DNA from 4 places in the Nocardia sp. NPDC056100 genome. Region 3 is predicted to be linked to each of the others. Evidence: riboswitches for the same ligand, from Rfam matches in the RefSeq annotation. Region 3 holds a riboswitch; each other region holds the start of a gene.
What was found. Region 3 has a riboswitch for S-adenosylmethionine ahead of ACFC0O_RS22625 (rhodanese-like domain-containing protein). Riboswitches for the same ligand answer to the same signal wherever they lie in the genome.
Positions count from the first base shown of each region.

Region 1: it holds a riboswitch for S-adenosylmethionine, as region 3 does, so the genes downstream of both, ACFC0O_RS29650 (bifunctional o-acetylhomoserine/o-acetylserine sulfhydrylase) here and ACFC0O_RS22625 (rhodanese-like domain-containing protein) in region 3, are expected to answer to the same signal.
Region 2: it holds a riboswitch for S-adenosylmethionine, as region 3 does, so the genes downstream of both, ACFC0O_RS26465 (aminotransferase class V-fold PLP-dependent enzyme) here and ACFC0O_RS22625 (rhodanese-like domain-containing protein) in region 3, are expected to answer to the same signal.
Region 4: it holds a riboswitch for S-adenosylmethionine, as region 3 does, so the genes downstream of both, ACFC0O_RS25680 (amino acid ABC transporter permease) here and ACFC0O_RS22625 (rhodanese-like domain-containing protein) in region 3, are expected to answer to the same signal.

Region 1 covers NZ_JBHJVY010000003.1:1,725,686-1,733,331, reverse strand. The annotation lists gene ACFC0O_RS29660 (MFS transporter) at 1-528, opposite strand, end outside; gene ACFC0O_RS29655 (helix-turn-helix domain-containing protein) at 666-1,385, shown strand; SAM riboswitch class IV at 1,398-1,508, shown strand; gene ACFC0O_RS29650 (bifunctional o-acetylhomoserine/o-acetylserine sulfhydrylase) at 1,604-2,953, shown strand; gene ACFC0O_RS29645 (homoserine O-acetyltransferase) at 2,950-4,104, shown strand; gene ACFC0O_RS29640 (hypothetical protein) at 4,294-4,455, shown strand; gene ACFC0O_RS29635 (DUF3017 domain-containing protein) at 4,531-4,776, opposite strand; gene ACFC0O_RS29630 (hypothetical protein) at 4,873-5,724, opposite strand; gene ACFC0O_RS29625 (tRNA (cytidine(34)-2'-O)-methyltransferase) at 5,833-6,297, shown strand; gene ACFC0O_RS29620 (Uma2 family endonuclease) at 6,431-7,042, shown strand; gene ACFC0O_RS29615 (DUF167 domain-containing protein) at 7,049-7,279, opposite strand; gene ACFC0O_RS29610 (RidA family protein) at 7,289-7,646, opposite strand, start outside.
Region 2 covers NZ_JBHJVY010000003.1:938,633-946,278, forward strand. The annotation lists gene ACFC0O_RS26435 (diacylglycerol kinase) at 1-113, opposite strand, end outside; gene ACFC0O_RS26440 (SDR family oxidoreductase) at 127-915, opposite strand; gene ACFC0O_RS26445 (TetR family transcriptional regulator) at 1,023-1,649, shown strand; gene ACFC0O_RS26450 (hypothetical protein) at 1,624-2,073, opposite strand; gene ACFC0O_RS26455 (DUF2752 domain-containing protein) at 2,211-2,663, shown strand; gene ACFC0O_RS26460 (hypothetical protein) at 2,717-2,905, shown strand; gene ACFC0O_RS26465 (aminotransferase class V-fold PLP-dependent enzyme) at 2,902-4,215, opposite strand; SAM riboswitch class IV at 4,269-4,382, opposite strand; gene ACFC0O_RS26470 (biliverdin-producing heme oxygenase) at 4,575-5,240, shown strand; gene ACFC0O_RS26475 (LysE family translocator) at 5,352-5,990, shown strand; gene ACFC0O_RS26480 (flavin reductase family protein) at 5,992-6,456, opposite strand; gene ACFC0O_RS26485 (YbaK/EbsC family protein) at 6,602-7,075, opposite strand; gene ACFC0O_RS26490 (2-oxo-4-hydroxy-4-carboxy-5-ureidoimidazoline decarboxylase) at 7,115-7,429, opposite strand; gene ACFC0O_RS26495 (crotonase/enoyl-CoA hydratase family protein) at 7,581-7,646, shown strand, end outside.
Region 3 covers NZ_JBHJVY010000003.1:84,702-92,347, reverse strand. The annotation lists gene ACFC0O_RS22635 (FAD-dependent oxidoreductase) at 1-1,217, opposite strand, end outside; gene ACFC0O_RS22630 (hypothetical protein) at 1,507-1,944, shown strand; SAM riboswitch class IV at 2,005-2,120, shown strand; gene ACFC0O_RS22625 (rhodanese-like domain-containing protein) at 2,137-2,559, shown strand; gene ACFC0O_RS22620 (O-succinylhomoserine sulfhydrylase) at 2,556-3,770, shown strand; gene ACFC0O_RS22615 (type 1 glutamine amidotransferase family protein) at 3,870-4,508, shown strand; gene ACFC0O_RS22610 (MarR family winged helix-turn-helix transcriptional regulator) at 4,505-4,951, shown strand; gene ACFC0O_RS22605 (HAD-IIA family hydrolase) at 4,964-5,722, opposite strand; gene fgd (glucose-6-phosphate dehydrogenase (coenzyme-F420)) at 5,886-6,926, shown strand; gene pta (phosphate acetyltransferase) at 7,029-7,646, shown strand, end outside.
Region 4 covers NZ_JBHJVY010000003.1:760,668-768,313, forward strand. The annotation lists gene ACFC0O_RS25665 (hypothetical protein) at 1-497, shown strand, start outside; gene ACFC0O_RS25670 (hypothetical protein) at 661-1,362, shown strand; gene ACFC0O_RS25675 (flavin reductase family protein) at 1,526-2,077, shown strand; SAM riboswitch class I at 2,185-2,276, shown strand; gene ACFC0O_RS25680 (amino acid ABC transporter permease) at 2,287-3,168, shown strand; gene ACFC0O_RS25685 (amino acid ABC transporter ATP-binding protein) at 3,165-3,929, shown strand; gene ACFC0O_RS25690 (transporter substrate-binding domain-containing protein) at 3,957-4,937, shown strand; gene ACFC0O_RS25695 (LLM class flavin-dependent oxidoreductase) at 4,942-6,012, shown strand; gene ACFC0O_RS25700 (ABC transporter substrate-binding protein) at 6,045-7,646, shown strand, end outside.

The DNA.
Region 1 (7,646 bases), 1.6 Mb from region 3:
GGCGTATTCGGTGAGCGCACCGCCGACGATCAGGCCGATGGCCGCGCCACCCGCCGACACGCCCGCGAACACGCCGAACGCGCGCGCACGCTCCTTGGCTTCGGTGAAGGTCACCGACACCAGCGACAGCGCCGCCGGGGCCAGCAGCGCGCCGAACGCGCCCTGCAAACCGCGTCCCGCGAACAGCTCCGCGGTGTTCTGCGCCAGACCGGCCAGCGCGGAAGCCGCGGCGAAGCCGATCAGGCCGATCAGGAAGATGCGGCGGCGGCCGAGGTAATCCGCGAGCCGGCCGCCGAGCAGCAGCAGGCCGCCGAAGATCAGGGTGTACGCGGTGAGCACCCACTGCCGGTTGCCATCGCTGATGCCCAGGTCCTGCTGGGCGAAGGGCAGGGAGATGGTGACGATGGTCGCGTCCAGCACCACCATCAGCTGGGCCATGGCGATCACGCCCAGCGCCAGCCAGCGCTTGGAAGCGCCTGCCTGACTTGATGTTTCGTTGGGCGCGTCGATCGCGGTCCCAGTGGTCATGCCGTCTCCTCGGGAGTGGTTCGAACAGCTCGCTCCATCGTGGCACCGCCCGACATTTGGCGTCAAGAGAAAAGTGTCGCAATCAGACAGTTGACCGTTAACGTCACAATCACACCGGACGGCTATACAATGAGGGCATGGCCGAGTCGTCGACGATCGCTGATTCCCCGCAGCAGCAGCACACCCTGGAGCGGCATCGCCCGGGCCTGCGCGAGCGCAAGAAGCAGCAGACCCGGACGCGGATCATCGATGTGGCACTGCGGCTCTGCGATACGCAGGGATTCGACGCGACCACCGTGGAACAGATCGCCGATGAGGCCGATGTCTCACCGCGCACCATCAACCGCTACTTCGACAGCAAAGAGGCGATCGTCATCGCCCCGGTCGAGGACATGGGCAAGGCCCTGGCCGAGCAACTGCGCGCGCAGCCGATCACCGGCAATGAACTGCAAGCCCTGCTCAACGCCTTCCGGGCCACCGTCGAGCAGGTCATCGAGGGCGACAATCCCGCGCCCTTCCGCTGGTTCCAGCAGATGCAGCGCATCTCACTGAGCAATGCCACCGTCCGCGCCGAGAGCCTGGCCGCCGCCGACACCAAAACCCTGTCCATGACCACGGTGCTGGCCGAACGCCTGCGCCTGGACCCCAATTCCATGCCGGTGCGGCTCATTTCGACCACCTGGCACGGCATCGTGCGCGTGGGCATGGAATGCGAGTTCGACGCGGACTCGAATTTCCCGGACTGCTCCACCCCCGCGTCGGCCCGCGACCTCATCACCAATGTGATGGCCGCCTACAACGAGTTCATTCGCAGCTGCGCCCTCCCCGTCGCCGAGGCTATTGCGCCGCCCCGTTAGAATCTGCGCCAAGGTCAAGAGCATCAGCGCCAAGCCCCGGCTCGCTGATCGGCAACCCTCCAGCAGCGGCGGGGTGCTCCGGGTGAAGACCAGGCGCTCGAAGGCCGAGCGCAAGCGCACTGTAGGAGGACCCGAGATGTGTTGTTGTCGAAGCCAATTCGCCTTCCGATAACGTCCGCCTCCGCCGATTCCGGCGACCTTTCCACCTGGAGCACGACATGAGTGACTCGACCGCGCCCTCCGCCTCCCCCGCGAACGGCGATACGGATCCCAGCAACTGGTCCTTCGAGACCAGGCAGGTCCATTCCGGCCAAGCCCCCGACGCCGCCACCGGCGCGCGCGCCCTGCCGATCTACCAGACCACCTCGTACGCGTTCCGCGATACCGATCACGCCGCCGCGCTGTTCGGGCTCGCCGAACCGGGCAATATCTACACCCGCATCATGAACCCCACCCAGGACGTGGTGGAGCAGCGCATCGCGGCGCTGGAGGGCGGTGTGGCGGCCCTGCTGCTGGCCTCCGGGCAGGCCGCGGAGACCTACGCGATCCTGAACCTCGCGCAGGCGGGCGATCACATCGTGTCCAGCCCGCACCTGTACGGCGGCACCTACAACCTCTTCCACTACTCGCTGCCCAAGCTGGGCATCGAGGTCAGTTTCGTGGACGATCCGGATGATCTGGCGCAGTGGGAAGCGGCCGTGCGGCCCAATACCAAGGCGTTCTACGGCGAGACCGTCGCGAATCCGAGCAGCTCGATCCTGGATATCCCGGGCATCGCGGGCGTCGCGCACGCCGCCGGTGTGCCGCTGATCGTGGACAACACGGTCGCCACGCCGTACCTGATCCAGCCGCTCGCGCACGGCGCGGACATCGTGGTGCATTCGGCGACCAAGTACCTGGGCGGGCACGGTTCAGCCGTCGCGGGCGTGATCGTGGACGGCGGCACCTTCGACTGGACCGTCACCGACGCCGACGGCAACTCGCGTTTCCCAGGCTTCACCACCGCCGATCCCAGCTACCACGGTGTGGTCTTCGCGGATCTGGGCGCACCGGCGTACGCGCTCAAGGCGCGCGTACAGCTGCTGCGCGATCTGGGTGCGGCCGTGGCGCCGTTCAACGCGTTCCTGATCGCCCAGGGCATCGAGACGCTGAGCCTGCGGGTGGAGCGGCACGTGTCCAACGCGCAGGCGGTCGCGGAGTTCCTGACGCAGCAGCCGGGCGTCGAGAAGGTGTACTACGCGGGGCTTTCCGACTCACCCTGGTTCGAGCGTGGCAAACAACTGGCACCCAAGGGCGTCGGCGCGATCGTGTCGTTCGAGCTGGCCGGCGGAATCGATGCGGGCAAGAAGTTCGTGGACGCTCTGGTGCTGCACAGCCATGTCGCTAACATCGGGGATGTGCGTTCGCTCGTGATCCACCCCGCCTCAACCACCCACTCCCAGCTGACGCCCGAGGAGCAGCTCGCTTCCGGCGTCACCCCAGGTCTGGTGCGGTTGGCCGTGGGCATCGAGGGAATCGACGACATTCTGGCGGATCTGCGCAACGGACTGACGGCGGCCGCGAGTTGACCGCCGATACGGATTCGAAGACCACCGTCCCGACCGCGGCGGCGCTACTACCGCCGCCGGACGGGACGCTCGCCAGCTTCTCCATCGGGGATGTCGCGCTGGAGACCGGGGCCGTCATTCCCGATGTGACGCTGGCCGTGCAACGCTGGGGCGAACTATCCCCGACCGCCGATAACGTGGTGCTCGTCGAGCACGCGCTCACCGGTGACTCGCATGTGGTCGGCCCGGCGGATGTGCATCACGACTCCGCCGGTTGGTGGGACGGGACCATCGGTCCCGGTAAGGCCGTCGACACCCGGGAATGGTGTGTCATCGCCATCAACGTGCTCGGCGGCTGTAAGGGCAGCACCGGCCCGTCCTCGCTGGCTCCGGACGGAAAGGCTTGGGGCGGAAGGTTTCCCGAGTACACCATTCGCGATCAGGTGACCGCGGAGGCGCAGTTCTTCGATCTGCTCGGCATCGACCGATTGGCCGCCGTGGTCGGCGGATCCATGGGCGGTATGCGGGTGCTGGAGTGGATGATCGGCTATCCGGAACGGGTCGGGGCGGCGCTGGTGCTCGCGGCCAGCGCCCGCGCCACCGCGGATCAGCTGGGGCAGCAGACCACGCAGATCGCCATCATCAAGTCCGATCCGGACTGGCAGGGCGGTAACTACTACGGCACCGGGCGCGCCCCGATGACCGGTATGGGTCTGGCCCGGCGCATGGCGCATCTGACCTACCGGGCCGAGGCCGAACTCGACCACCGTTTCGAGAACCATGCCCAGGGTGATGAAAACCCTTGGGAGGGTGGGCGTTACGCGGTGCAGAGTTATCTGGAGTACCAGTCGGACAAGCTCATCTCGCGCTTCGATCCGGCCACCTACGTCTATCTCACCGAGGCGCTGAACCGGTACGACGTTGGCCGCGGGCGCGGCGGCGTCGAGGCGGCGTTGCAGAGTACGCCGGTGCCGGTCGTGGTCGGCGGCGTGGATTCGGATCGGCTGTACCCGCTGCGCAATCAGCAGGAGCTGGCGGATCTGCTGCCGGGCTGTAAGGGCCTGGAGATCGTGCATTCGCGCGATGGGCACGACGGCTTCCTGACCGAAACCGAGGCGGTCAGCAAGCTCATGGCGGAGACCATGGAGCTGGCGCGCGCGGCGCGCGGCTGACGGTGTGACGCACGGGGCTGACGGGTCTTTACGGAATTCCCGCGGTGCAATGACCGCGGGTTCTCCCATGAGTCATACCTGTTTCGTCTGAATTATCTTGACGCACTGTCGGTTTCGCACCGATGACACCTCGGTAACCGACACGCCGATTTCGTGACTGAATCGGTGCGTCGTCGTAAGGTATGCAACATGACAGCAGCCTTCGATGACATGGATCTGCGCGATCTGGTCGCGTTGCTCTCCGACGAGGAACAGCACGAGTTACGTCCCGCCGTGCTGCGCGTATTACACCGTTTACCGGACCAGGAAATCCTGCGCCGCGAACTCGGCCGCCGCCTCACCCCCGCCTGACGCTCCTACGACGTTCCCCCGTACACCGCAATTCCCCGGAGCGTTCGCCGCTGCCGGGGAATCTTTCGTCGCGGCCTAGGTGACCCCGAGACTGTTGATCGTCGCCGCCAGCACGATGATCACACTCCCCATCACCGTCAGCCACGCCACATCGAACGGCTTACTCCGCACCGCCAACACCCCCACCCGCTCGGTAGGCAGCATCAACCGAAACCCCGCCGCCAGCAACGCCGCCCCCCCGAAGAAGAACGTCCCCCTACGCCACCGATCCCACGCCAGAAACACCACCGCCACCACCAGCACCGCCCCGATCACCACCATCGGCAGATGATCACGCACGGCCTGACCGAATCGGCTGCTGGGACCTGAGGGAGCGGCATGGGCTGGACTCACGGGGCGAGTCTAACGACCCCCGCGTTACCAGGTGGCAGCCTCCCGATCCCGGCGATCCCGCGCCCGGACTTCCGGCGGCACCAGGGTGTCCTCCGCACCGTTGAAACGCAGGAATTCCGCATCGAGGCAGTTGTCCCAGTCATCGGCACTGCGATGCTCCCAATCCCGGCCCCATTCGGTGTCCTCCATCCGGGCACGATGCACAATCCTTCCCCGCCAACGGAATTCGACCAGTGTCGAATCCGGAGGCTCATCGGCCAGCGGCTCCAGCCACGGCGGATCGATGGCAGCCAATCGATCGCCGAAATAGCAGGGTGTGGTCGGTGTGGTGAGACTCGATTCCGTTTGCGGTGAAGGCGGTCTGGTCAGCCCGGCGAGTGGACCGATCTTCATATCCGCGCGCTCATTGCCCGTCCGATAGCTGCCGGGCACGGCCAGCCGCCAGATGTCATCCGCATTCCGATGCCAGTCCTGGTCCGGTGCACACGGCGGCCGCGCAGCCGCCGAGCGCACCCTGACTTCGTCGAAACCGTAACGGCAGAGGCTACTTTCACCTTCGGGGTGGTTCCGCGAGATGACATCCTGGGAGCCGCCCTCGTTGTTCTGCCGCTGCCATACCGCGCGATACCGCTCGGTATTGAGCACCTGGAGAAAGTCCTCCATCCCGAGGCTCTTGCCGGACCCGTACTGAATATCGGCGTAGCTTCGATCCTCCGCCACCCGGAACCACACCGGGACCCAGTACGAACCGACATCACGGTGATCACCCCGGGCGAAGTCGATCAGCATCGCGGCAATCCACTCCGCCTCGGAGTGCTGAATACGGTGACCCGGATGCGCGTAGACGCGAACGAAGTCCGTGAAGATGTTCGACACGCCCACATCATGTCCGCGACCACGCGAACCAGGCGAGCCGTTTTCCCGCGCCGCGCCGGTGGCAGGCTGCGAACAGTGCGGTTGTCGGGCTCTGGGATGCTGGTGGGCGTGTTTCATTTGGTGTTCTTCGAGCCTCGTATCCCGCCCAATACCGGCAATGCCATTCGGCTGGCCGCGGGGACGGGGTGCGAACTGCACCTGATCGAACCCCTCGGCTTCGACCTATCGGAGCCCAAGCTACGCCGGGCGGGGTTGGACTATCACGACCTCGCCTCGGTGACCGTGCATCAAAACCTCACCGCCGCATGGGATTCCATCAGACCCGAACGCGTCTTCGCCTTCACGGCGGCCGCCACCACCCGCAATACCGATATCGCCTACCGCGACGGCGATGTACTCCTCTTCGGCCCCGAACCCACCGGCCTCCCGGAAGAAGTGCTCACCGACCCCAAGGTCACCGAGCAACTCCGCATCCCGATGCTCCCCGGCCGCCGCTCCATGAACCTCTCCAACGCCGCCGCCGTCGCGGTCTACGAAGCCTGGCGCCAACAGGGTTTCCCGGGCGCGGTGTAGTGCCATACCGCCGGGACACGCGACAATGGGGATGAAACCGTCCTAGCTGCGAAAAGCCCGGGAGGCCGCGGGTATGCCGAAATATCCTGACGACGTGGCACTTCCGTATACGCAACCCGACCTCCCCGAATACATGACGTGGGAGGAGCTCGAACGACTTCCGGAAGAGATCGCGGAACAGATCGAATTATGGGACGGGCGAGTCGTGTGGCTTCGTAGGGGGCCATCGGAACATCAGACCTTCACCAATCTGCTGTGGAACGCGTTGCGCAGGCACGCACGCACGAGCACCACAGAGCAGCCCGACCAGTGTTGGCGTGTGACGACGGAGACCAATGTCTTCTTGCGCCCGGTCGGCAAATCCGACTTCCTCACCCCCGATTTCCTGGTCCACCGCTGCCTCGACGGTCCGTACCAGGACGTCCGCGCCACCGATGCGATCGTGGTCGGTGAGGTGCTGTCCCCCTCCAACACGCAATCCGATATGGATGCCAAGCGCGGCCGCTACGCCGCCGCCGGAATCCCGTGGTACTGGGAGGTCAAACTGGCCGCAGAGACCAGCGCCATCGCCATGGTGCGCATCTTCGGTCTCGACACCGACTCCGGCCCATTGCCGGATGGGGTGCACCCGCTCCAGGCGGGCAACTACGTGATCGCGGGAGAATGGACCCCCGCAGACACCGAAGGCATCGCATTCGACTTCCCGTTCCCCATTCGCATCACGTGGGACGAGCTCGAATTCTGAGGCTGGTCAGTCGGCTATTTCGAAGCGTTTGAAGCGGGAAGTTGTTCCGGCGGTGAGGGTTACGGCGGATTTGGGGACGCCGTAGTGGGTGGCTAGGAGGGCTATGGCGGCTTTGTTTGCTTTGCCCTCGACGGCGGGGGGGCGGACGTAGAGCTGGAGGGTGCCGTCGTCGAGGGTTTCCACGAGGGGTCCCTTTTTGCTGTTGGGTTTGATTGTCGCCCGGACCACCGTGGGCATTAGCGCTCCTTACTGGACGGCTATGGCGTCGACCTCGAAGAGCATGCCGGGCAGGGCGAGGGCGGCTACGCCGGTGAGGGTTTGGGCGGGTGGGCGGTCGCCCCAGAGGTCGGTGATCTTTTTGCCCAGGATGGCCAGTTTATCCAGGTTGTGGTCGACGATGTGGGTGCGGAGTTGGGCTACGTCGGCGTAGTCGAGACCTACGGTGCGCAGGGCTTTGCCGAGGTTCTCGAAGGCGCGATCCACCTGGGTGGCGAAATCCTCGGAGGTGGTGTGGCCGTGTTCGTCGGAATCGTATTGGCCCGCGATGAAGACCAGTTCGCCGCTGACGCGGGCGATATGGCTGTAGCCGAAACCGGTCGGATCG
Region 2 (7,646 bases), 850 kb from region 3:
GCGTCACTGGACACCCATACGCCGACCAGATCGAGTTCGGGGCGGGCGATGATATTGCGGAGCGTGCGGCGGCCGACATTGCCGGTACTCCATTGCACGACACGGTATTTCATGGCTGACTCCGGTTCACAGGTCGGGGAGGCCGAGCTCGAGGTTGGGTGCTTCGATACCGCCGTCGACCTCGAGGATCTTGCCGGTGATGTAGCCGCCCGCCCGCGAGCTGAGGAAGACGATGGCGGCGGCGATCTCCCAGGGCTCGCCGAGGCGGCGCAGCGGGGTCGCGCCCTCCATCTTGGCTTTGATTTCCGGTTGCTGCGCAACGACTTCCAGTGCGGAGGTGAGGACCGAGCCGACGGCGATGGCGTTCACGCGCACGCGCGGGGACAGGTCCGAGGCGGCCATCCGGGTCCAGTGCGCGAGTGCGGCTTTGGCGGTGCCGTAGGCGAGGAAGCCGCGGCCGGGCGCGCGCCCCATCATCGAGGAGATGCTGACCACCGAACCGCCGTCGTTCTTCAGCATGTGCGGCAGCGCGGCCTGGGTGAGGGCGTGCGCGGTGGACACATTGAAGTGGAAGGCGTCCTCCAGGAATTGCGGGGAGGTGGTGGCGAAGGTGTTCGGCATGGTGCCGCCGACATTGTTGACGACGATATCGAGGCGGCCGAGTTCGGCGGCGGCGGTATCGGCGAAGGCGGTGACGGTGTCGAGATCGTTCAGATCGCAGGGGACGATCACCGCCTGGCGGCCCAGGGCGCGGATCTTGCCGGCGACTTCCTCGAGTTGCGCGGGGGTGCGGGCGGCGAGCGCGACATCGGCGCCCGCTTCGGCCAGCGCGAGCGCGGTCGCGGCGCCGATTCCGCGGCCGGCGCCGGTGACGACGGCGACGCGGCCGTCCAGTCGGAAGGTGTCCAGGATCATCGGATGCAGTCCTATCGAGTGATGGCAGTCACTCAGAGCTTTAAGAACAAGTGCTTAACTGTCAAGGATGAGTTCTTTATCGGCTGGTGGGCGGCTATTCTGCACCTGTGGGAGTGAACGAGGCGCGGGAGCGGATCATCTTCGCGGCCGAGCGATTGATCGCCGAACGCGGGCAGGCGGTACCGCTGCGCGATATCGCCGCGGCCGCCGGACAGCGGAACAATTCGGCGATCCAGTACCACTTCGGCTCGCGCGACGGACTCATCGAGGCCGTCGTGGAATTGCGACTCGGCGCGCTCGAGGTGCGGCGATTGGAAATGCTCGCGGAACAGGTCGGCGCGGGCGCGGGGGTGCACGCGCTATTGGAGGCGCTGGTGGTGCCGATGTTCGAACTCGGGGCGAGCGAGGGCAGCCATCATTACGCGCGCTTCCTGGAACAGATCCACACCCATCCCGCGGTCACCGACGCCTCGAATCTGGAGAGCGATCGGCGCACCTCGGTGCGGGTGATCATGCAGCGGCTCGGTGATGAAATGACCACGCTCGCACCGCGATTGCGGGTGCACCGGCTGCGCGCGCTGCCGACCATGCTGTTCGCGCTGCTGGCCGATCATGAGCGGGCGGTGGAATCGGGCCGGGTCGCGGCGGGCGATGCGAATGCCTGGGCGGAGATCATCGATATGCTCGCGGGCGCGCTCACCGCACCGGTCAGCGAACGGGCACCGATTCGCTGAGGCCCACGGTCGGCGGATCATCGTGGGTGCCGACGATGCCGACGGTCGGTGGATCATCAGGCGTGGCGACGCTGTAGTGCACCGGCATGGTGGGCGGCTCTTGATGATTCGAGATCAACGCCTGCGCGGAAACGGTGGCCACCGCGGCGGCGGGGTCGGCGGTCTGCTGAGTCGCGGCCGGGCCGGTGACCCGTTGAGCGGCAGGCGGAGTGGGGCTCGTGCCCGATGAGCCGGGGCGCTCGCGGCGCTGGAACAGCAGGTATGCGCCGACGATCGCCGCGACCACCAGCAGGATCAGCAGGCTGTTGGGGAATGAGTAGCCGAAGGTCATGCTGCCCGCTTTGGCGACGATGATGAGCGCGAGTGCGCCCGCGGAGAGTGCCGCACGGGTGATTCTGCCGCTGTCGGTCCGGCGTCGGTTCATGTGAGCTACCTCCCGCTGGATCGAAAACCGTTGCAGGGGAAGCATACCCACGGGTACGGAGTGTCAACCGCACTGTCTGGGAGTGCGAAGTCGTGCGGAATATGGCGGGTTGGGGCGGGCCCGGTTACGGTTGTCTGGTGGAAACCGTGCAGGCGCGCGACGCCGAATCCGCTGCTCACCCCAGGTGGCTGAGTGCCGGATTGCCGCTGCTCGGCGGTGCCGTGGTGGCGGGTGGCCTGGCGCTACTGCACTTTCGCGATCCGCATGAGTCCGGGTCGTACGGGCTGTGCCCGTTCAAGGAATTGACGGGGTACTGGTGCCCCGGGTGCGGCGGTTTGCGCGGCCTGCACAATCTCACCGACGGCCGGGTGCTCGACGCCATTCACAGCAATATCCTGCTGGTGCCACTGCTGCTGGGGTTCCTGGTGTGGTGGGGGACCTGGCTGGTGAGCGGGTTCCGCGGGCGCACGAGTCCGCCGCCGCTACCGCGGGTGCTGCCCAGGGTGGCCCTGTGGGTGACGCTGGCTTTCCTTGTCCTATATACGGTTGTCCGCAATACGCCGTGGGGGAGCTGGCTCGCGCCGGTGTGATCGGTCGGCGTGCCTGGCCGAATTACCTCGGGCAAACCGGGCATGCTCTGGCTATGAGTGATTCGCTGAAGGAGCGCGTGCGCGCGAAACTGATCCGGCAGCTCGATGAGGACGGGCCGCCGGATCCGGATCAGGAAGACGGACGCCAGGTTTCGGTGCAGGACGATCTCGATATCCTCGAGGCCGTCGCCGACGACGACCCCTTCGTGGAAGAACTCGCCCGGCGCTACCTGGTGTTCTAGATCGCGCAGGGAGCCGCGCCGTCGGCCGAGCTGCCGAAGGGGCGGGTCTCCGGGGTGGGGTTCCAGTGGCCTTCGGTCTTGGCGTAATCCCAGGCGGGACCGTTCTCGACCAGGGCGGCGATGGCATTGACGAGGCGGTCCACATCGGCGGCGGTGGTGCCGAGGCCGATGCTGGCCCGCACGGCGGCGTCGACGCCGAGGCGGGACAGCAGGGGGTGAGCGCAGAAGCGGCCGTCGCGGACGCCGATGCCGTGTTCGGCCGAAAGGTAGGCCGCGACCTGCCCGGGTTCGAATCCGTCGACGGTGAAGGCGACGATGCCGACGGCATCGGTGCTGTCCCGCCAGATGCGCAGGAAGTTCACGCCCGGAACGGTTTTCAGGCCGTAGCGCAGGCGGTGGGTGAGGTACTGCTCATGCTCGAGCAGGGTGGTCTCGTCGATTTCGGCCAGTGCGTCACAGGCGGCGGCGAGGGCGGCCACGCCCAGCACATTGGGGGAACCGGCCTCGTGGCGCTGCGGGGCGGGGGCCCACTCCACGCTGTCGGCGCTGACCGAGCGGACAGCGCCGCCACCCGCGAGGTACGGCTCGGCGGCGTCGAGCCAGTCGCGGCGGCCGACCAGGACGCCCGCGCCGAACGGGGCGTACGCCTTGTGGCCGGAGAAGGCCAGGTAGTCGATACCGCTGGTCGCCAGGTCGATGCGGCGGTGCGGGGCCAGTTGGGCGGCGTCCACCAGCACGCGGGTGCCGCACTGGTGCGCGATCCAGGCCAGGCGCTCCAGCGGGAGCAGTTCCCCGGTCACATTGGACGCACCGGTAATGGCAAGCAGCGCAGCGGGTTTGGTGCACAGTTCGGCGACCACGCGCTGAATGGTCTCCTCGATGGTGTCCGCGATCGGCACCACGCGGCGGCCGTTGCGGGTCCACGGCAGGAAATTGGCGTGGTGTTCGGAATCGAGCACCACGGTGTCACCGGGTACGCAGGAGGCCAGCAGGTTCAGCGAATCGGTGGTGTTGCGGGTGAAGACCACGACCTGATCGTCGGCCGCGTTGAGGAAGCGGGCGACCGAACCGCGAGCGGATTCGTAGCAGTCGGTGGAGACGCGCGAGGCGTAACCCGCGCCCCGGTGCACGCTGGCGTAGAACGGCAGCAGATCCTGTACGCGGGCGGTGACCTGCGCCAAAGCCGGTGCGCTGGCGGCATAGTCGAAGTTGGCGTAGCGAATCGTTCCACCCTGCACGAGCGGTACCTGGAGCTCACAACCGGAAACGGTGGCGAGGGCGGCACAGGTCTGGTCGGCGAAAGCAGTCATCACGAAATCCCATCGGGCAAGGGACACGCGATCAAAAGAAATGAATGATCGAGAGTCCGCGCTTGCCGCGCCCGGTCGGGCGGCGGCCCGGTCGTCACCTGGAGCACCCCACCGCGGAGGAGGGTTGCCGACCAGCTAGCCAGGGCTTGACGCTGGTACTCATGACCTGGTTGAAGAGCTTGCAGAAGATCGCGGTTCTTGTCAACCCCGCCGCGAAAATCATCCGAAAGTTGGATCGGGAGGGCCGAAAAGGTCGAATCGCGAGATCGTTGCTGAAGCGTATGGTCGGAGAGGAAGTTAGGGTATCCAAAGGTGGGCGCCCCGAGACGTAGATTTTCGACCGAACGAGGAGCTCGACCATGTTGGACACCAGCACCGCCGCGCCGTTCTCGACGCTCATCCGCAGCGCGACCGAACAGCAGCACGCCGAGGCCGAGCACTCCACCTTCATGCGCGATCTGCTCACCGGTGAGCTCGGTGTGGAAGCCTTCTACCGCTACACCTCGCAGCTCTGGTTCGTCTACGAGGCACTCGAAAAGCATTCCGCCGCACTGGCTTCCGATCCGGTCGCGGGACCGTTCGTACAGCCGGGGCTGGCCCGCCTGGCCGCCCTGGAAGCCGATCTGGCCTACCTCGGCGGCGCGAACTGGCGCGATGAGCTGACCCCGCTGCCCTCGACCGCCGCCTACGCCGCCCGCATCGAGGAGTGCGCGACCGAATGGTCCGCCGGCTACGTGGTGCATCACTACACCCGCTACCTGGGTGATCTGTCCGGCGGCCAGGTCATTCGCGGTACCGCCGAGAAGCTGTGGAACCTGCCCAAGAAGGGTGACGGCGTGCGCTTCTACGTCTTCGACGACATCTCGAATCCGGCCGCGTTCAAGCGCGAGTACCGGGAGAACCTGGACGGACTGCCCATCGAGGGCGCCGATGTCGAGCGCGTGCTCGATGAGGCCCGCCTCGCGTTCACGATGAACACCGATGTGTTCCGCGAACTGGGCGCGGAATTCAGCGCGCGGAACTGAATCTCTGCCGCTCCGAGGGCCGCCGCACGTTTCTCCTCCGGAACGTCGGCGGCTTTCTCATGCGTGGTGAAAACACTTGCGCCGTGGCCCGTGGTGGGTTGCCATGGACGGGTGAGTATTCCCCTGCTGCTGAGCTTTCTCGGGCTGTGCGTGCTGCTGGCCCTGACCCCCGGCCCGGATACCTTTCTGGTGCTGCGTTTTTCGATGGCCGGGCCGCGTCCGGGGATCGCGGCGGCGGCCGGATCGGCGTTCGGCGGGATCGTCTGGGCGGTGGTGGTCGCGGCGGGGGTGGCGGCGCTGCTGGAGCAGTCGGCCACGGCCTATCGCAGCCTGAAGGTGATCGGCGGAATCTACCTGTTGTACTTGGGGATTCGGGCGCTCATGGCGCATCGTAAGGGGCTCGCGGACGCGGAGTCGGAGTTGGCCGCGCGGGGGTCGCGGGAACGGGCGTCATCGATTCGCTCCGCATTCGCCGCGGGGTTGCTGTCCTGTATTTTCAACCCGAAGGTCGGGCTTTTCTATCTCGCGGTGCTGCCGCAGTTCCTCACCCATGTGACATTCGCGAATACGCTCACCCTGGGCGCGATCGAATCATCCATCGCCGCAATCGAAATGGTGCTGCTGGCGGTGGCGGCCTCGCGCGCGGTGGAACTGCTGCGCAAGCCGAAGGTGCGGGATCGGCTGGAGCAGGCGAGCGCCGGAATTCTGGCGGCGCTGGGGATCGGAACCGTCGCCTCGGCGGCGGCGTGAGTCAGTCGGCGATCTCGGCGCGGTGGTAGACGCCGTTGTAGTAGACCAGCGGGCCGACGGCGGGCGCGTCCTCGGTGTTGTCGTGCACCCGCGTGACCAGGCCGATCACCAGGGTGTGATCGCCGATCGGAATCAGCTGGTGCACGGTCGCGCGCACCCAGATCGGGGTGCCGTGCAATACCGGTTCGCCGGATTCGAGGGTGGTCCATAGCGACCGGTCGGTGAATCGCTCCTCGGCGCTGCGACTGAACCGCTGCGCCAGATGCTTCTGATGCTCACCCAGGAAGTGCACCACCACCGATTCGGCCTGCGACATGGCCGCGATACTGGACGAGGTCTCGGCGATATTGAACGAGATGAGCGGCGGCTGCGCGGACAGCGAGGCGAACGAGGTCGCGGTGAAACCGACCGGCCCGTCCGGAGATTTCAGCGTGACGATGGTGACGCCGGCCGGATAGTGGCGCATGGCGGCGCGATACTGCTGGGCGGTGATGCCGCTCAGGTCGTCGGGCACATGGAGCTCGGCGCCAGGCGTCGGAGAATCGGTCACCTTCCGAACCTACGTCCACGGCCCGCCGGATATTCCATCCGGTGCGGAAATTCGCCGGCACTCAATCGACGTCAATCGCCAGACCAGCGGTTATCCGAACCAGCTCACCAAAAGTGGTGCGGAATACCGTGTTCGGATGCCCGCCCGCCGCCCACAATTCCGAATGCCGCGCGAGCGCGGTATCGATGTACGTGGGCAGGTTGATCGGATGCCCGACCGGGGCGACCCCGCCCACCGGCTGACCCGTCACCTGCTGCACCATGGCCGCCGGGGCCCGGGTCAGCGTGCCCTCCAGGCGTTCCCCGGTGCGATCCAGATCGACCGTGTGCGCGCCGGACACCAGCAGCAGCACCGGATCGTCGTCGAGCAGGAACAGCAGCGATTTGGTGATCGCGCCGAGCTCCACGCCGAGCGCCTGGGCGGCCTCGGCCGCGGTGTGGGTGGGTTGCGGCTGGGTGAGGATGACCCCGTGATGACCGCGAGCAATCAGTGTGTCGGAAACTTTGGAAGCGACCGGTGGCAGGGACCTGCGCATGGCACCAGAGTAGAGCGATTGCGGTGGATGTGCGGGGGATCAGTATTCGGGATAGCCCTCTTCCGGGCCGAGCATTCGCTCGATGCGTGCTCGCGTGACGCGCTGGAGCTCGGCGACGCTGTGCTCCGAAATCGTTTCGCGCGCACACGAATCGAAGGCGTGCTCCAATTCGGCCGCGGAGAGCGCGCGCAGTCCCGTCGCGACGGCGGTGTGCAAAGCGTCGTAGCCGGGGTAGGGGCGGCCGTCGGCGATCTTCTCGGCCCAGCTGACACAGCTGCAGCATTCGTACAGGGCGTGTACGGCGCGCTGGCGGGAACAGGAATTGAAGCGGTCGAGGCCGATTCCATGATGCATCAACACGGGAAACTCCCAGCCCGGAGTGTGGCTTGCGGACCCTGCTAATCGTCCCGTCCGCGAGCCCCCGGAAACCAGTGCGGGACAGCAGATTTAGCACAGGATTTACACCGCCCGCCCGGACCCTCCGCACCCCCGATACGCTGGACCGATGACCGACTGGAAGGCTTTCGAGGTCGAAAGCAAGGACCACATCGCGACCGTCACCCTGACCGGT
Region 3 (7,646 bases):
TCGAGTTCCGGTTCGGCGGCCGCGGTGAAGTTCGCGGCGTCGTCGAGCAGGCAGGCGATGGTCTCGTTGGCGTCACCCTTGGTGTGGCCGATGAGGCCGACGGGTCCGCGCTTGATCCAGCCGGTGACGTAGGTCTGCGGCATGAAGCGAGCCGCACCGTCGGCGTTCTCGTCGATGAGCACGCGCCCGGCTTCGTTGGGCACGGTGCCCGCCTGATCGTCGAACGGCAGGGCGGGGATGTTCTGCGACAGGTAGCCGACCGCGCGGTAGATGGCGGTGACGTCCCAATCCTTGAATTCGCCGGTGCCCTTGACGTTTCCGGTGCCGTCGAGCGCGGTGCGCTCGGTGCGCAGGCCGACGACCTTGCCGTCCGCGCCGAGGATCTCGGCCGGGTTCTCGAAGAAGTGCAGGAAGAGCTTGTGCGGGCGGTTGCCGACGTCGCGGATGGCCCACTGCTCGAGGGTGTTGCAGATCATGTCGACCTGCTTGGAGTGCCGGCGTGCGGCCTCGGAGCCCTCGTCGTAATCGATGTCCTCGGGATCGACGATGACCTCGATGGTCGGCGAGTGGTCCAGTTCGCGTAGCTCGAGCGGGGTGAACTTGGCCTGCGCCGGGCCGCGGCGTCCGAAGACGTGCACTTCCAGGGCCTTGTTCTGCTTGAGGCCCTCGTACACGTTCGGCGGGATCTCGGTCGGCAGCAGTTCGTCGCCGGTCTTGGCGAGCACGCGCGCCACGTCCAGGGCCACGTTGCCGACGCCCAGGACCGCGACCTTCTCGGCCTCCAGGGGCCATTCGCGCGGCACATCCGGGTGGCCGTCGTACCAGGACACGAAGTCCGCGGCACCGTAGGAGCCGTCGAGTTCGATGCCCGGGACCTCGAGCGCGCGGTCGGCGTTCGCGCCGGTGGAGAAGATCACCGCGTCGTAGAAGCGCTGCAGATCCTCGAGGTTGATGTCGACGCCGTAGTCGATATTGCCGAGCAGGCGGACCTGCGGCTTGTCGAGCACCTTGTGCAGGGCGGTGATGATGCCCTTGATGCGCGGGTGGTCGGGGGCCACGCCGTAGCGGATCAGGCCGAACGGCGCGGGCATCCGCTCGTACAGGTCGATGCTCACGTCGGCGTCGGATTTCATCAACGCGTCCGCCGCGTAGATTCCGGCCGGGCCGGCGCCCACGATCGCTATACGAAGCGGGCGGGTCGCTGCTTGTTCGGTCATTCTTGGCGCACCCTTTGGTTGAACTATCTTGCCGTCAAGTCTCAGCCGTCTTTCTTAGCTTAGGCTAAGTTGACGCCCTCGCTCCGGGGTGCCCTTCATTGGAATCCCCGAAGCTGCAGCGTTGCTGCGTGGTCCTGCTATTTCCGTTTTCGTCCGGAAATTCTGCTGATTCTATCGGTGGGCGGAAGCCCCCGCCCGCGCCGGTGCCGCGCGACTGTGCGGACGTCCAGCAGCCCGGAATGCCGGTGTCGCGACCGATGCCACCGCCGTGACCGGGCATGATCGAGTCATGGAACAAGGCGACGACCAGCAGATACCGATCGATCAGAGCAGTGCGCGCAGTCTGCTGCCGTTCCTGGTGGCGGCGGGCGTGCTGGTGCTGGTCATCATCGGAATCGTGGTGGCCGCCCTGGTTTCACCGGTTGAGAAGAATGTCACAGATTCGGACCGGCTCGACCTGGCCTCGCGCAAGTTCCTCCAATCCCGCAGCGCCACCGGCACACTGGACCCCCGCGTGGTCTGCGACGGATTCAGCGAGGAGCGCTCCCCGCTTGCCCCCGCCAAGGCGGGTGACGGCACCGCCTTCGACTTCGTGAAACTCACCGATCCGGCGGTGTCCGGCGATAAGGCCACCGCCCAGGTCACCTTCGATACGGCCGGGAAGGAATCAACCTCCACCTGGCACTTCACCCGTTCCGGCAGTCTGTGGCTGGTCTGCGATTCCTGATCCGCCGCGACACCCCGCACGGTTTGACAGGTAGCCCATTTTTCGGTCAATCTCATCCCAGGTCATGAGTACCAGCGCCAAGCCCCGGCTGGCTGGTCGGCAACCCTCCTCCGCGGCGGGGTGCTCCGGGTGACGACCTGGCCGCGCATCGGGCAACGGTGCGGCAAGTGCGGATTCACAGGAGGTCGACAAGTGAGCTACGCGGGCGATATCACGCCGAAGCAGGCGTGGGAGCTGTTGCGGGACAATCCGGATGCGGTGCTGGTAGATGTGCGCACCGAAGCCGAATGGCGTTTCGTCGGTGTCCCCGATACCAATGGCATCGGGCGGCCGACCGCGCTGATCGAATGGGTGGACACCAGCGGTACCCCCAATTCGCGCTTCACGGACCAACTTCAGCAGGCTCTGCGTGAGCGCGCCGCGGATTCGGAAGCGCCGGTGATCTTCATCTGTCGCTCCGGCCAGCGCTCCATCGGCGCGGCCACCGCCGCCACGGCGATCGGCATCTCCCCTTCTTTCAATGTCCTCGAGGGTTTCGAAGGCGCGCTGGACGCGCAGGGTCACCGCGGCAGCGAAGGCTGGCGCGCCGATGGGCTTCCGTGGAGGCAGTCATGATCACCGGTGGTTCGTTCGAGCGGCCGCTACCCGAGGGCGTCGGCCCGGCCACGCTGGGTGTGCGCGGTGGTACGCGCCGTTCCGGCTATGACGAGACCTCCGAGGCGCTGTTCCTGAACTCGGGTTTCGTCTACGAGAGCGCCGAGGCCGCCGAGGCCGCGTTCACCGGCGAGATCGAGCACTTCGTGTACTCGCGCTACGGCAATCCGACGGTCGCCATGTTCGAAGAGCGTCTGCGCCTGCTGGACGGCGCGGAGGCGTGCTTCGCCACCGCGAGCGGTATGTCCGCGGTGTTCACCGCGCTGGGCGCGCTGCTCGCCGCGGGTGATCGCCTGGTGGCCGCGCGCAGCCTGTTCGGCTCGTGTTTCGTGGTGGCCAATGAGATCCTGCCGCGCTGGGGCGTGGAGACCGTGTTCGTCGACGGTGAGGATCTGGCGCAGTGGGAAGAGGCGCTGTCGGTGCCGACCCAGGCCGTCTTCTTCGAAACCCCTTCCAACCCAATGCAATCGCTGGTCGATGTGCGCGCGGTCTGCGATCTCGCGCATAAGGCGGGCGCGAAGGTGGTGCTGGACAACGTCTTCGCCACCCCGCTGCTGCAGCGCGGTTTCGATCTCGGCGCTGATGTGCTGGTCTACTCCGGCACCAAGCACATCGACGGTCAGGGCCGGGTGCTCGGCGGCGCGATTCTCGGGTCGAAGGAGTACATCGACGGCCCGGTGAAAACCCTTATGCGCCATACCGGTCCGGCGCTGAGCCCGTTCAACGCGTGGACGCTGCTCAAGGGTCTGGAGACCATGCCGCTGCGGGTGCGCCAGTCCACCGAGTCGGCGCTGCGCATCGCCGAGTTCCTGGAACAGCATCCGGCCGTGGCCTGGGTGAAGTACCCGTTCCTGAAGTCGCATCCGCAGTACGAACTGGCCCGGAGCCAGATGTCCGGCGGCGGCACCGTGGTGACCTTCGAATTGAAGGCGCAGCCCGAAGCGGCCAAGAAGCGCGCGTTCGAGGTGCTCAACGGTCTGCGCATCATCGATATCTCCAACAACCTCGGTGATTCCAAGACGCTGATCACGCATCCGGCGACCACGACGCATCGCGCCATGGGCCCGGAAGGCCGTGCGGCCATCGGTCTTTCCGATGGCGTGCTGCGGATTTCGATCGGGCTCGAGGATGTCGAGGATCTGTTGAACGATCTCGGTCGCGCACTGGGCTGACCGTAAAGCTCGAAGGGCCGGAACCGTCATGGTTCCGGCCCTTCGTCGTTTCGGGACGAAGTGTTGACAGCATGCTGTCAAACATGACAGGATACTGTCATGACGAAAACAGTTCACCTGGCCGTGTACGACACCTTCTCCGATTGGGAGCCCGGGTTCGCCACCGCGCATATCAACCGCCCGCTGTGGCATCGCGAGCCCGGCGAGTGGCAGGTCCGAACCGTCGGGGCCACAAAGGATTCCGTCGTCTCCATGGGCGGTATGCGGGTCACGCCGGATCTCACCCTCGATGAACTCTCGCCCGCCGACAGCGCCATGCTGATCCTGCCGGGCTCGGCCACCTGGGAGAGCGGTGAGCTGAACGCCTTCGCCGAGAAGGCGCGCGCATTCCTCGCCGCCGGTGTCCCGGTCGCCGCCATCTGTGGTGCGACCTTCGGCCTGGCGAGCGCGGGTCTGCTGGATGGCCGCAAGCACACCAGCAATGCGGCGGAATACCTTGCCATGAGCGGATATTCGGGTGGTGAGGGCTTCGTCTACGAGCCCGCGGTGACCGACGGTGATCTCATCACCGCCAGTGGCACCCTGCCGGTCGATTTCGCCCGCGCCATCCTGGGCCGCCTGAATATCTTCGAACCGCACATCCTCGAGGCGTGGTACCTGCTCTACGGCAAGAATGATCCGGCGGGCTTCTTCACGCTCGCCGAATACGAGGAGAGCCGCGCCGCGGCGACGGCATGACCCGCACCGAGCAGGAACTCTTCAGTACGGCGGCGATCACGTCTTTCAAGCTGAACGGCCAATTCCTCGCCATCGCAGAGGAATTGGCCAATCCGGCCGGGCTCACCGCGGCCTGGTGGCAGGTGCTGGGCGCGGTGCTGCACGAACCGCTGCCGGTTGCGGGCATCGCCCGCGAGATGGGCATCACCAGGCAGAGCGTGCAGCGCATCGCGGATCTGCTGGTGGAGAAGGGTTTTGCCGAATACCGCCCGAATCCGCAGCACAAACGCGCCAAGCTGGTGGCCGGTACCGAGGAGGGTCGTGCAGCGGTGCGGCGGATCAACCCGCAGCACGCCGAGTGGGCCGCGCGGCTCGTGGCCGAGTTGGGCATGGAGCGCTTCACCCGGATCGTGGATTCGCTCACGGACCTGTCGGCCGCGCTCGAAGCCATCGAATCCGAGTAACTGCTGCGTCTTTCAGACCTCGAACGGGGACTTGGTCTTGCCGACCAGTTCCGCGACCGAGTGCAGTACTGCGGTCGGCCGGTACGGGTACTGCTCGACGGTGGCCTGGGTGGAGATGCCGGTGGTCACCAGAATGGTGCGCATACCGGCCTCCAGACCGGAGATGACATCGGTGTCCATCCGGTCGCCGATCATGACGGTGGATTGTGAATGTGCGCCGATCCGCCGCAGCGCGGACCGCATCATGAGCGGGTTCGGCTTGCCCACGTAGTACGGCTCCTTGCCGGTGGCGCGGGTGATGAGCGCCGCGACCGAACCGGTGGCGGGCAGGATGCCCTCGCGCGAGGGTCCGGTGGGGTCCGGATTGGTGGCGATGAATCGCGCGCCCGCCGAGATCAGGCGGATCGCGGTGGTGATCGCCTCGAACGAATACGTGCGGGTCTCGCCGAGCACGACATAGTCCGGATCGCTGTCCGTCAGGACGTATCCGATTTCGTGCAGCGCCGTGGTGAGCCCGGATTCGCCTACGACATAGGCGGTTCCGTTCGGCCGCTGCTCCTTGAGGAAGGTGGCGGTGGCCAGCGCGGAGGTCCAGATCGATTCGACCGGGATATCGAGTCCGGTGTGCCGGAGCCGGGCCTGCAGATCGCGCGCGGTGTAGATGGAATTGTTGGTCAGCACGAGAAACGGGATGTTGTTATCGCGCAGTTCGGCCAGGAACTGGTCGGCTCCGGGCACCATGTGGTTCTCGTGTACGAGAACCCCGTCCATGTCAGTGAGGTAGGACAGGATCGGTTCTTCGGAAGAGGTCACGGGCCAATTGTCCGCTATCCCCGTTGTGTCGGGTGGGTGCGACCCCCGCCACATCGCTGACTAGGGTGCGAAGGGAGCCGTAAACCGGGAATCCGAACGGCGGCGCGGGAGGTTGGCCCGCATGACCAAGCGCACAAGGCGAAGGAGTGGCGCGGTGACAGACCTCAAACTCGGATACAAGGCGTCGGCTGAGCAGTTCGGTCCGCGAGAGCTGGTGGAGATCGCGGTCGCGGCCGAACAGCACGGCCTGGACAGCGCGACGGTGAGCGATCATTTCCAGCCGTGGCGGCACAATGGCGGGCACGCCCCGTTCTCGCTGGCGTGGATGGCCGCGACCGGTGAGCGCACCGAGCGGATTCTGCTCGGCACCTCGGTGCTGACCCCGACCTTCCGCTACAACCCGGCCGTGATCGCGCAGGCGTTCGCCACCATGGGCTGCCTGTACCCGAATCGCGTGATGCTGGGTGTCGGCTCGGGCGAGGCGCTCAATGAGATCGCCACCGGATACAAGGGCGAATGGCCGGAGTTCAAGGAGCGTTTCGCGCGCCTGCGCGAATCGGTGGATCTGATGCGCGCGCTGTGGACCGGCGATCGCGTCGATTTCGAAGGCGAGTACTACAGCACCGTCGGCGCGTCCATCTACGACGTGCCCAAGGGCGGCATCCCGGTGTACATCGCGGCGGGTGGTCCGCTGGTGGCCAGGTACGCGGGCCGTGCGGGTGATGGTTTCATCTGCACCTCGGGCAAGGGTATGGACCTGTACACCGAGAAGCTCATGCCCGCCGTCGCCGAGGGCGCGGCCAAGGTCGGCCGCACGGTCGACGATATCGATCGCATGATCGAGATCAAGATCTCCTACGACACCGATCCCGAACTGGCCCTTGAGAACACGCGTTTCTGGGCCCCGCTGTCGCTGACCGCGGAGCAGAAGCACTCCATCACCGATCCGATCGAGATGGAAGCCGCCGCCGACGCGCTGCCGATCGAGCAGATCGCCAAGCGCTGGATCGTGGCGAGCGATCCGGATCAGGCCGTCGAGCAGATCAAGCCGTACCTGGACGCGGGCCTGAACCACCTGGTCTTCCACGCCCCGGGTCACGATCAGCTGCGCTTCCTCGATCTGTTCAAGCGCGATCTGGCCCCGCGCCTGCGCGCGCTGTAGTTCGGTTCCCGGGTGTGGTGCGTCACCGGCGGCGCATGATGTTCGGCACGTCGGTGCCGCACCCGGGAAATCTTTATATTCCGGTCGGTACGCTCTTGTTTTATGGCCTCACCGGTTTCCAGTGTGTACATCGCGTCGCCCGAGGGTGACACCGGCAAGTCGACGGTGGCGCTCGGCGTCCTGCAGGCGCTTGCCGCGACGACACCGCGAGTCGGAGTGTTCCGGCCGATCACCAGATCCGCGACCGAACGCGACTACATTCTCGAGCTGCTGCTCGAACATTCCACCGCCGATGACGATTACGACCAGTCCATCGGCGTCACCTACGAACAGGTGCACGCCGATCCGGACGCCGCGATCAGCGAGATCGTCATGCGCTATCACGCCATGGCCAAACAGTGCGATGCCGTGCTCATCCTGGGCAGCGATTACACCGATGTCGCGAGCCCGAGCGAACTGCGCTTCAATGCCCGCATCGCGGTGAATCTCGGTGCGCCCGTACTGCTGGTGGTGCGCGGTTCCGAGCGCACGCCCGCCGAACTGGGTCAGCTGGTGGAGCTGTGCCGCACCGAACTCGTTTCCGAGCACGCCAAATTGGTGGCGGTGATCGCCAATCGCTGCGATCCCGATCAGCTGGAGGCCGATACCGCCGCGCTGGCCAAGGCCGCCGCGGTGCCGTCCTGGACGCTGCCGGAGGTGCCGCTGTTGCAGGCGCCCACC
Region 4 (7,646 bases), 680 kb from region 3:
CCACCGTCGCCGGCACCGAGCTCAACTTCCGGGTCGACGACTACGTCTTCCCGATCGCCGCGGAGATCAAGGATCACACCGCGACCCTGACCCCGGAGTTCGTGGCGGACAAGGCTGTTTACAAGCCGGTCAACCTGCCCTACGAGAATCAGGCCCCGTTCAAGTCGGACTACGACCGTGAGCAGGCCGCCTGGAAGCGTATGACGGACACCATCTCCATGGGCGCCACCATCGCCACCCTGGTCGGTGGCATCGGCGGCGCGGCCGTCGGCTGCGTCATCGGCGGCGTGGCGGGCGCGACCCTCGGTGGTGCGCTCTCGGCCATGTTCGGCGCGCTGCCCGCGGGCATCGTCGGCTGCATCGCCGGTATGAGCGTCATCGGCTTCCTGGGCACCCTGGCGGGCCAGCTGCTCGTTACCGCTCCGGTCGCGATCATCGCCGCGTTCAACTACTTCACCACCATCAACCAGCCGTCGCTGCAGGCGCCGGCGAAGTAGTTTCCACGGTTTCACAGTTCCGCGGCACGGCCCCCGCTCACACAATTCGAGCGGGGGCCGTTGCTGTCAATACTTCGAATCATCAGGGTTGCAAGACTCCCGCCCGGCCCTGTCTTGCTCGATGCTTGCCGACGCACTGCACGAGAGATGAGGGAAGCAGTACATGAAGATGAGTAAATTCGCTGCTGTCGCCGTTTTGGTGACGGCAGCTCTGGGCGTGTCCGCGGGCACGGTCAATGCCGCTCCTGAATCGGATTCGGCCGCAATCAATTTCACGGCCACCAATTCCCAGACGAATACGGTCATTCACACCGATGCGGGTTCGCTGGTGGTCGAGGACGGTGTGTTCAAGATCAAGGCCGCCAATGGCGCCACGGTCGCGGGTTCGGAACTGAGTTTCCGGGTGGACGATTTCGTCTTCCCGATCGCGGCCGAGATCAAGGATCGCACCGCGACCCTGACCCCGGAGTTCGAGGTCGACAAGGCTGTCTACCAGCCGGTCGCGCTGCCCTATGAGAACCAGGCTCCGTGGAAGACCGACTACGACCGTGAGCAGGCGGCCTGGAACCGCCTGAAGGACACCGTCGCGATGGGCGCCACCATCGGCACCCTGGTCGGTGGCATCGGCGGCGCGGCCGTCGGCTGCCTCATCGGCGGCGCCACCCTGGCCACCGTGACCGGTGCGCTGACTGCCATGTTCGGCGCCCTGGGCGGCGCGGTGTTCGGCTGCATCGTCGGCATGAGCGTCATCGGGTTCCTCGGCACCCTGGCGGGCCAGCTGTTCGTGACCGCCCCGGTCGCGATTCTGGCTGCCGCGCAGTACTTCACCACCATCAACCAGCCCTCGGTGCAGCCCGCCAAGTAGTCCGGACGCATCCGTTCCGCCGATGGTCCCGGTCGGAATGGATGGCACCGCGAGGATGGACGAACCCGCTCGGTCGAACGACCGAGCGGGTTCGTCGTATTTCCTTGCGATCTCCGTGAATCCAATGCTGTCCGGAGTGCGCCCGCGGTGGTGCACTGGGGTGATGGGTGAGCTGACCTCGATTCGCGGCGATGCGGCCGCACTCACGACGGTGGATGGGGCGGATCTGCGAAAGACCTTCGCGCACTTCCCCAGTGGAGTGGTGGCGGTCTGCGCGCGGATCGGCGGGGTGCCGCACGGCATGGTGGTGAGCACCTTCGTGCCGGTATCGCTGGATCCGCCGCTGGTATCGCTGTGCGTGCAGTACTCCTCGGAGACCTGGCCGCGGCTGGAGAAGGCGTCGCTGCTGGGGCTGAGCCTGCTCGGCACCGAGCAGCAGGCCGCGGCGCGCAGTCTGAGTTCGCGCAGCGGTGACCGGTTCCGGGATGTGGAGCTGCGCAGCGGGCACGGCAATGCCGCGTTCATCGCGGGCGCCAGCGCCTGGCTGGAAGCCTCTGTGCACGAACAGGTTCCGGCGGGCGATCACGCGGTGGTGCTCTTGCGGGTGCACCGGCTGACCGCGCATCCCGATACCGAGCCGCTGGTGTTCCACCGCAGCGGATTCCGTTCGCTGCACGACGGCGCGCCGCCGGGACTGACCGAGGCCGCCAGCTGACCGGCCGGGACGGCGTGCGGCGGAGCCGCCGAGAGATACTGCCGCGCCATTGAATTCACGTTGATCCGGACCGGAGACAGTCGCCGCACCGGCTCGTAACGTCATCCTCACCATCCAGAGCGACCGAGAGACCTGGCTCGTAGAAGTCGCAGCAACCCCCCGAATCGGGTGCGGGTGCTACCGCCGGGACCGATGGAGGACAGATCCACATGAGTACCCTTGCCGCGCCGCCCGATTCCCGGGAGGAGGACGCACATCATGACGACGGCGCGCTGACCGTCGCACCCACCCGCCATCCCTGGCGCTGGGTCGTCGGCGGCATCGCGCTGCTGCTGGTCGCGCAGTTCGCGCACGGCCTGGCCGTGAATCCGGGCTGGGACTGGTCCACGTTCGCGCAGTACATCACGGCCGCCTCGGTGCTCTCGGCACTGAAGGTGACCATCGAGCTGACGTTCTGGGGCACCCTGCTCGGCTTCTTCATCGGCGTCTGGCTCGCGATCGGGCGGCTGTCGAAAAATCCGGTGCTGCAAGCCATTTCGTGGGCCTACATCTGGTTGTTCCGGTCCATTCCGCTGATCGTGCAATTGCTGTTCTGGTTCAATATCGCGTACCTGTACAAGACGCTGTCGCTGGGCGTGCCGTTCGGACCGGCGTTCTACACCTTCGATGTGAATGGCGTGATCAGCGGATTCACCGCCGCCGTCATCGGTTTGGCATTGCATCAGGCCGCGTATTCGGCGGAAATCATTCGCGCCGGCATCATTTCGGTGGATCAGGGCCAGTGGGAGGCGGCCAGATCGCTCGGATTGCCCTGGCGCAGGCAGTTCTTCGGGGTGATCGCGCCGCAGGCCATGCGCGGGATTCTGCCCAATGCGGCCAATGAGGTGATCAGCCTGTTCAAGGGCACCTCGATCGTCTCGACGATGGCGATCGCGGAGCTGTTCTACCAGGTGCAGGTGATCTTCGGCCGCAATGGCCGGGTGGTGCCGCTGCTCATGGTGGCGACGGTCTGGTACATCGTGCTCACCTCGATCCTGAACGTCGCGCAGTACTACATCGAACGCCACTTCGCGAAGGGGAGCGAGCGATGAGCGAGTACGCCGTCGAATTGCGCGGCATCCGAAAGTCTTTCGGCGATCTCGAGGTGCTCGGCGGGGTGGATCTGGCGGTGCGCGCGGGTGAGGTGACCGTGATCCTCGGTGCGTCCGGCTCCGGGAAGTCGACCCTGCTGCGCACCATCAATCACCTGGAGAAGGTGGATGCCGGAACCGTCCGGGTGGGCGGTGAGCTGGTCGGCTACCGCCGCAAGGGTAATCGGCTGCACGAACTGCCCGAGCGCGAGATCCTGCGGCAGCGTTCGCGTATCGGTTTCGTCTTCCAGAACTTCAATCTCTTCCCGCACAAGACGGTTCGGGACAATGTGGCCTTCGCGCTGATCGGCGCGCAACGGCGGCCCAAGGCCGAGGCTCGCTCCGAGGCGCTGCGGTGGCTGGAGCGAGTCGGCCTGGCGGACAAGGCCGATGAGTATCCGCGCCGCCTGTCCGGTGGTCAGCAGCAGCGGGTGGCCATCGCCCGTGCGCTGGCGCTGCGCCCGCAGGTGCTGCTCTTCGACGAGCCCACCTCGGCGCTGGATCCGCAGCTGGTCGGCGAGGTGCTCGATGTCATCCGGGATCTGGCGCGGTCGGGTTCCACGCTGGTGATCGTCACGCACGAACTGGGTTTCGCCCGCGAGGTGGCCGACACCGTCGTACTGCTGGACGCCGGGCGAATAGTCGAGCAGGGCCCGCCCGCCCAGGTCTTCGACGAGCCCGCGCACGAGCGCACCAAAGCTTTTCTCTCGCATGCGCTCTGACGCATTGCCTTTCAGTGAAGGATTGTCATGTCTTTGTCGAGTCGTCGCAGACGGATAAGCACCGCGCTCGCGGTCGCGATCCTGGGCCTGTTCGTCGGCGCGTGCGGTAACGGCGACGGCGGCGCGGACAGCACCCGCACCGTGAACGGCCTGACCTACGATCTGACCCCGCAGCAGTCCGGCCGCGTGCACGCGGACAAGGTGGATTCCATTGCCGCGCAGGTGCCCAAGGCGATCCGGGATCGCGGCACGCTGATCGTGACCGGTTCGGCGGCGTCCGCGCCGCCGCTGCGCTTCCTGGCCAATGACGATCGCACCACGGTCGGCTCCGAAGTGGATTTCGCCAATCTCTTCGCCGACATCCTCGGCTTGAAAGTCGATCTGCGCACGGCGGATTGGGCGCAGAACTCGGTCAAGGTGGATTCCGGTGAGGTGGACGCCTTCATCTCCAATGTGACCGTCACCGAGGAGCGCAAGGAGAAGTTCGACTTCGCCACCTACCGCCTGGACAATCTCGCGCTGGAGGTTCCCAAGGACGCGGCCTGGACCTTCACCGATCGAAAGTCGGTGGCGGGCAAGCGGATCGGCGTCGGCTCCGGCACCAATCAGGAGCAGATCCTGGTGCAGTGGAACGAGGCGAATATCGCCGAGGGCCTGCCCAAGATCGATATCGCCTACTTCCAGCAGATCACCGACTACTACCTGGGCCTGTCCTCGGGCCGCCTGGACGGCTACCTGGGTCCGAACCCGTCGGCGCAGTACCACGCCGTCACCGCCGGTCAGACCAAGGTGATCGGCACCCTCTCCGGTGCGGGCGATGCCCTGCAGGCCGAGATCGGCGTGCTCGTCAAGAAGGACAACGGCCTGATCGTGCCGATCCACGAGGCCATCCAGTACGCCATCGATCACGGCCTCTACCAGAAGGTGATCGACCGCTGGGGTCTGAAGAACGAGACCGTGACGGCCTCCCGGATCAACCCGCCCGGCCTGCCGAAGAAGAAGGGCTGAGCACGTGAAATTCCTTCTCCTGACCCTGATCACGCACACTCCGGACCCGGTCACCGGCATCCAGGAGTCTCCCCGGCAGCGGTTGCGGCGGGTGATCGACAGCGCGCGCCTGGCCGAGGATCTCGGCTATGACGGTTTCGCGGTGGGGGAGCGGCACGAGGATCCGTTCATCTCGGCCGCGCCGCCGGTGGTGCTCAGCCATATCGCCGCCGTCACGAATCGGATCGCGCTGTTCACCGGTGTCACCACGCTCAGCCTGCTGGATCCGGTGCGCGCCTTCGAGGACTATTCGACCCTGGACAATCTCTCGGACGGCCGCCTGGAACTGATCATCGGCAAGGGCAATGGCGCGGCGCAGGCGCAGCTGTTCCACGTCACCACCGAGGATCAGTGGGAGCGCAATCGCGAAGGCTACGAACTGTTCCGGCAGCTGTGGGCCAGTGACAGCGTCACCTGGAGCGGTAAGTTCCGCCCGTCGCTGACCGAGGCGAAGGCGCTGCCGCGCCCGCTGCAACCGCGCCTGCGCATCTGGCACGGCAGCGCCACCAGCGAGGAATCTGCGGATTACGCTGCGCTGCACGGTGATCCGCTGTTCTCGGCGAATGTCACCTATCCGATCGAACCGTATGCGGCGCTGGTCCGGCACTACCGCGAACGCTGGGCGGCCTACGGGCACGATCCGGCGGAGGCGCTGGTGGGCGCGGGCACGGCCGGTTTCCTGGTCACCCGGGATTCGCAGGAGGCACTGGATCTCTACCGCCCGATCTTCGAGGCCCGTAAGGCCGCGGCCGCGAAGTTCAACGTGCCCATCGTGTTCGAGACCGTCGAGGATTTCGCCGCGCGCTCCTCGGCCCTGCTCGGCTCACCCGCGCAGGTGCTGGACAAACTGCACCGCTACCACGAGCAACTCGGTCACGAGGTGCTGCACCTGAGCGCCGACGCGGATGGCCGCACCGAGAAGCAGCACCGAGAAAGTCTCGAACTGTTCCAGGCGGAGGTGGCGCCCGAACTGCGCCACCGCATTCCGAGCCGTCCGCTCGGCGCCGATCGCTACCCCTCCGGAGATCCACAGTGAATTCATCCCCAGCCGTGCACACCGAGCCCGCCGTGGCCTCGCCGAGCCGATCGGCCGCGGCTCGCCTGCGGCGTCCGGTCGCGCTCGCCGGTGTCCTGGCCGCCGCGCTATCCCTGGCGGCGTGCGGCGGCGACGACGGTGCGGCCGCGTCCGGTCCGGCGCAGCCGGGCGGCACCCTGCGCTACGGTCTCTCGACGGCCCCGACCTGCTCGGATCCCGCACAGTCGGCGACCAATCAGACGCTGTACGTGACCCGGCAGATCGTGGATTCGCTCACCGATCAGGATCCGGCCACCGGTCAGATCCGGCCGTGGCTGGCGGACAGCTGGTTCGTGAGCCAGGACGCGCGCAGCTTCACCTTCCATCTGAAGGAGGGCGTCACCTTCAGCGACGGCACCCCGCTCACCGCGGATACCGTGCGCAAGAACTTCGATTCGATCGTCGCGCTGGGTGGGGTGAAGGCCCCGCAGGCCGCCAGCTTCCTGGCCGGGTACACCGGCAGCACGGCGGTGGACCCGCGCACCGTGCGGGTGGACTTCAACGCGCCGAATGCCCAGTTCCTGCAGGCGTCCTCGACCACACAGCTCGGCATCCAGTCCGAGGCCACCCTCGCCAAGTCGGCCGATGACCGCTGCCTCGGCGGCAATATCGGCAGTGGCCCGTTCACCTACGCGGACTGGAAGCAGAACAGTTCCGCCACGCTGGCCAAGCGCAATGGATATCGCTGGGGCTCCGCGCTTTTCGCGACCCAGGGTGAGGCGCTGCTGGACAAGATCGTCTTCACCGTCGTGCCCGAATCCGGCGTCCGCACCGGCAGCCTGTCCTCCGGGCAGCTCGACGCGGTCAGTGACGCGCTGCCGCAGGACGCCCCGCAGATCGAGGGCGCGGGCGGCAAGGTGCAGTACACCGCCAATCCGGGTGTGCCATTCGGCTTGCAGCCCAACCTGACTCGCGGTGCGCTGCGCGATCCGGCGGTGCGCAACGCGCTGCTGACCGCCATCAATCGCAAGGAACTGGTGGACACCGTGCTGGGTCCGCAGTTCAAGTACGCGACCAGCGTGCTGGCCTCGGCGACCCCCGGCTATCTGGATCTGTCGTCCCGGGTGAAGTTCGATCAGGCCGCTGCGAAGAAGATTCTCGACGACGCGGGCTGGGTGCCCGGGGCCGACGGCATTCGGGTCAAGGACGGTCAGCGACTGTCCTTCGGCGTGCTGTTCTCCGCCGTATTCGCCGGTAACCAGGCGATTCTGGAGCTGACCCAGCAGCAGGTGCGCGGTGTCGGCATCGATCTGCGGCTGGAGCCGGTATCGGTCGCCGAGAGCACCACCCGGCAGAACAACAAGGATTACGACGTCGTCTACTACAACGTCAGCCGGGCCGACGGCGATATCCTGCGCCAGTTCGCGGTGAACGGCCGAAACCTCAACGCCCGCAGCGAGACCGACAAGCTGGATACGCTGCTGGATCAGCAGCTCGCGGCCACCGACAACGCCGTGCGCACCCGCCTGCTGGGCGAGGCGCAGAACGCGGTGCTCGACGACGGCCTGTGGATCCCCACCATCGAGCTGTCCCAGGCGATCGGCGTCGGCAAGAACGTCGCGGACATCAAGTTCGACGCCTCGGCACGCCTGCAG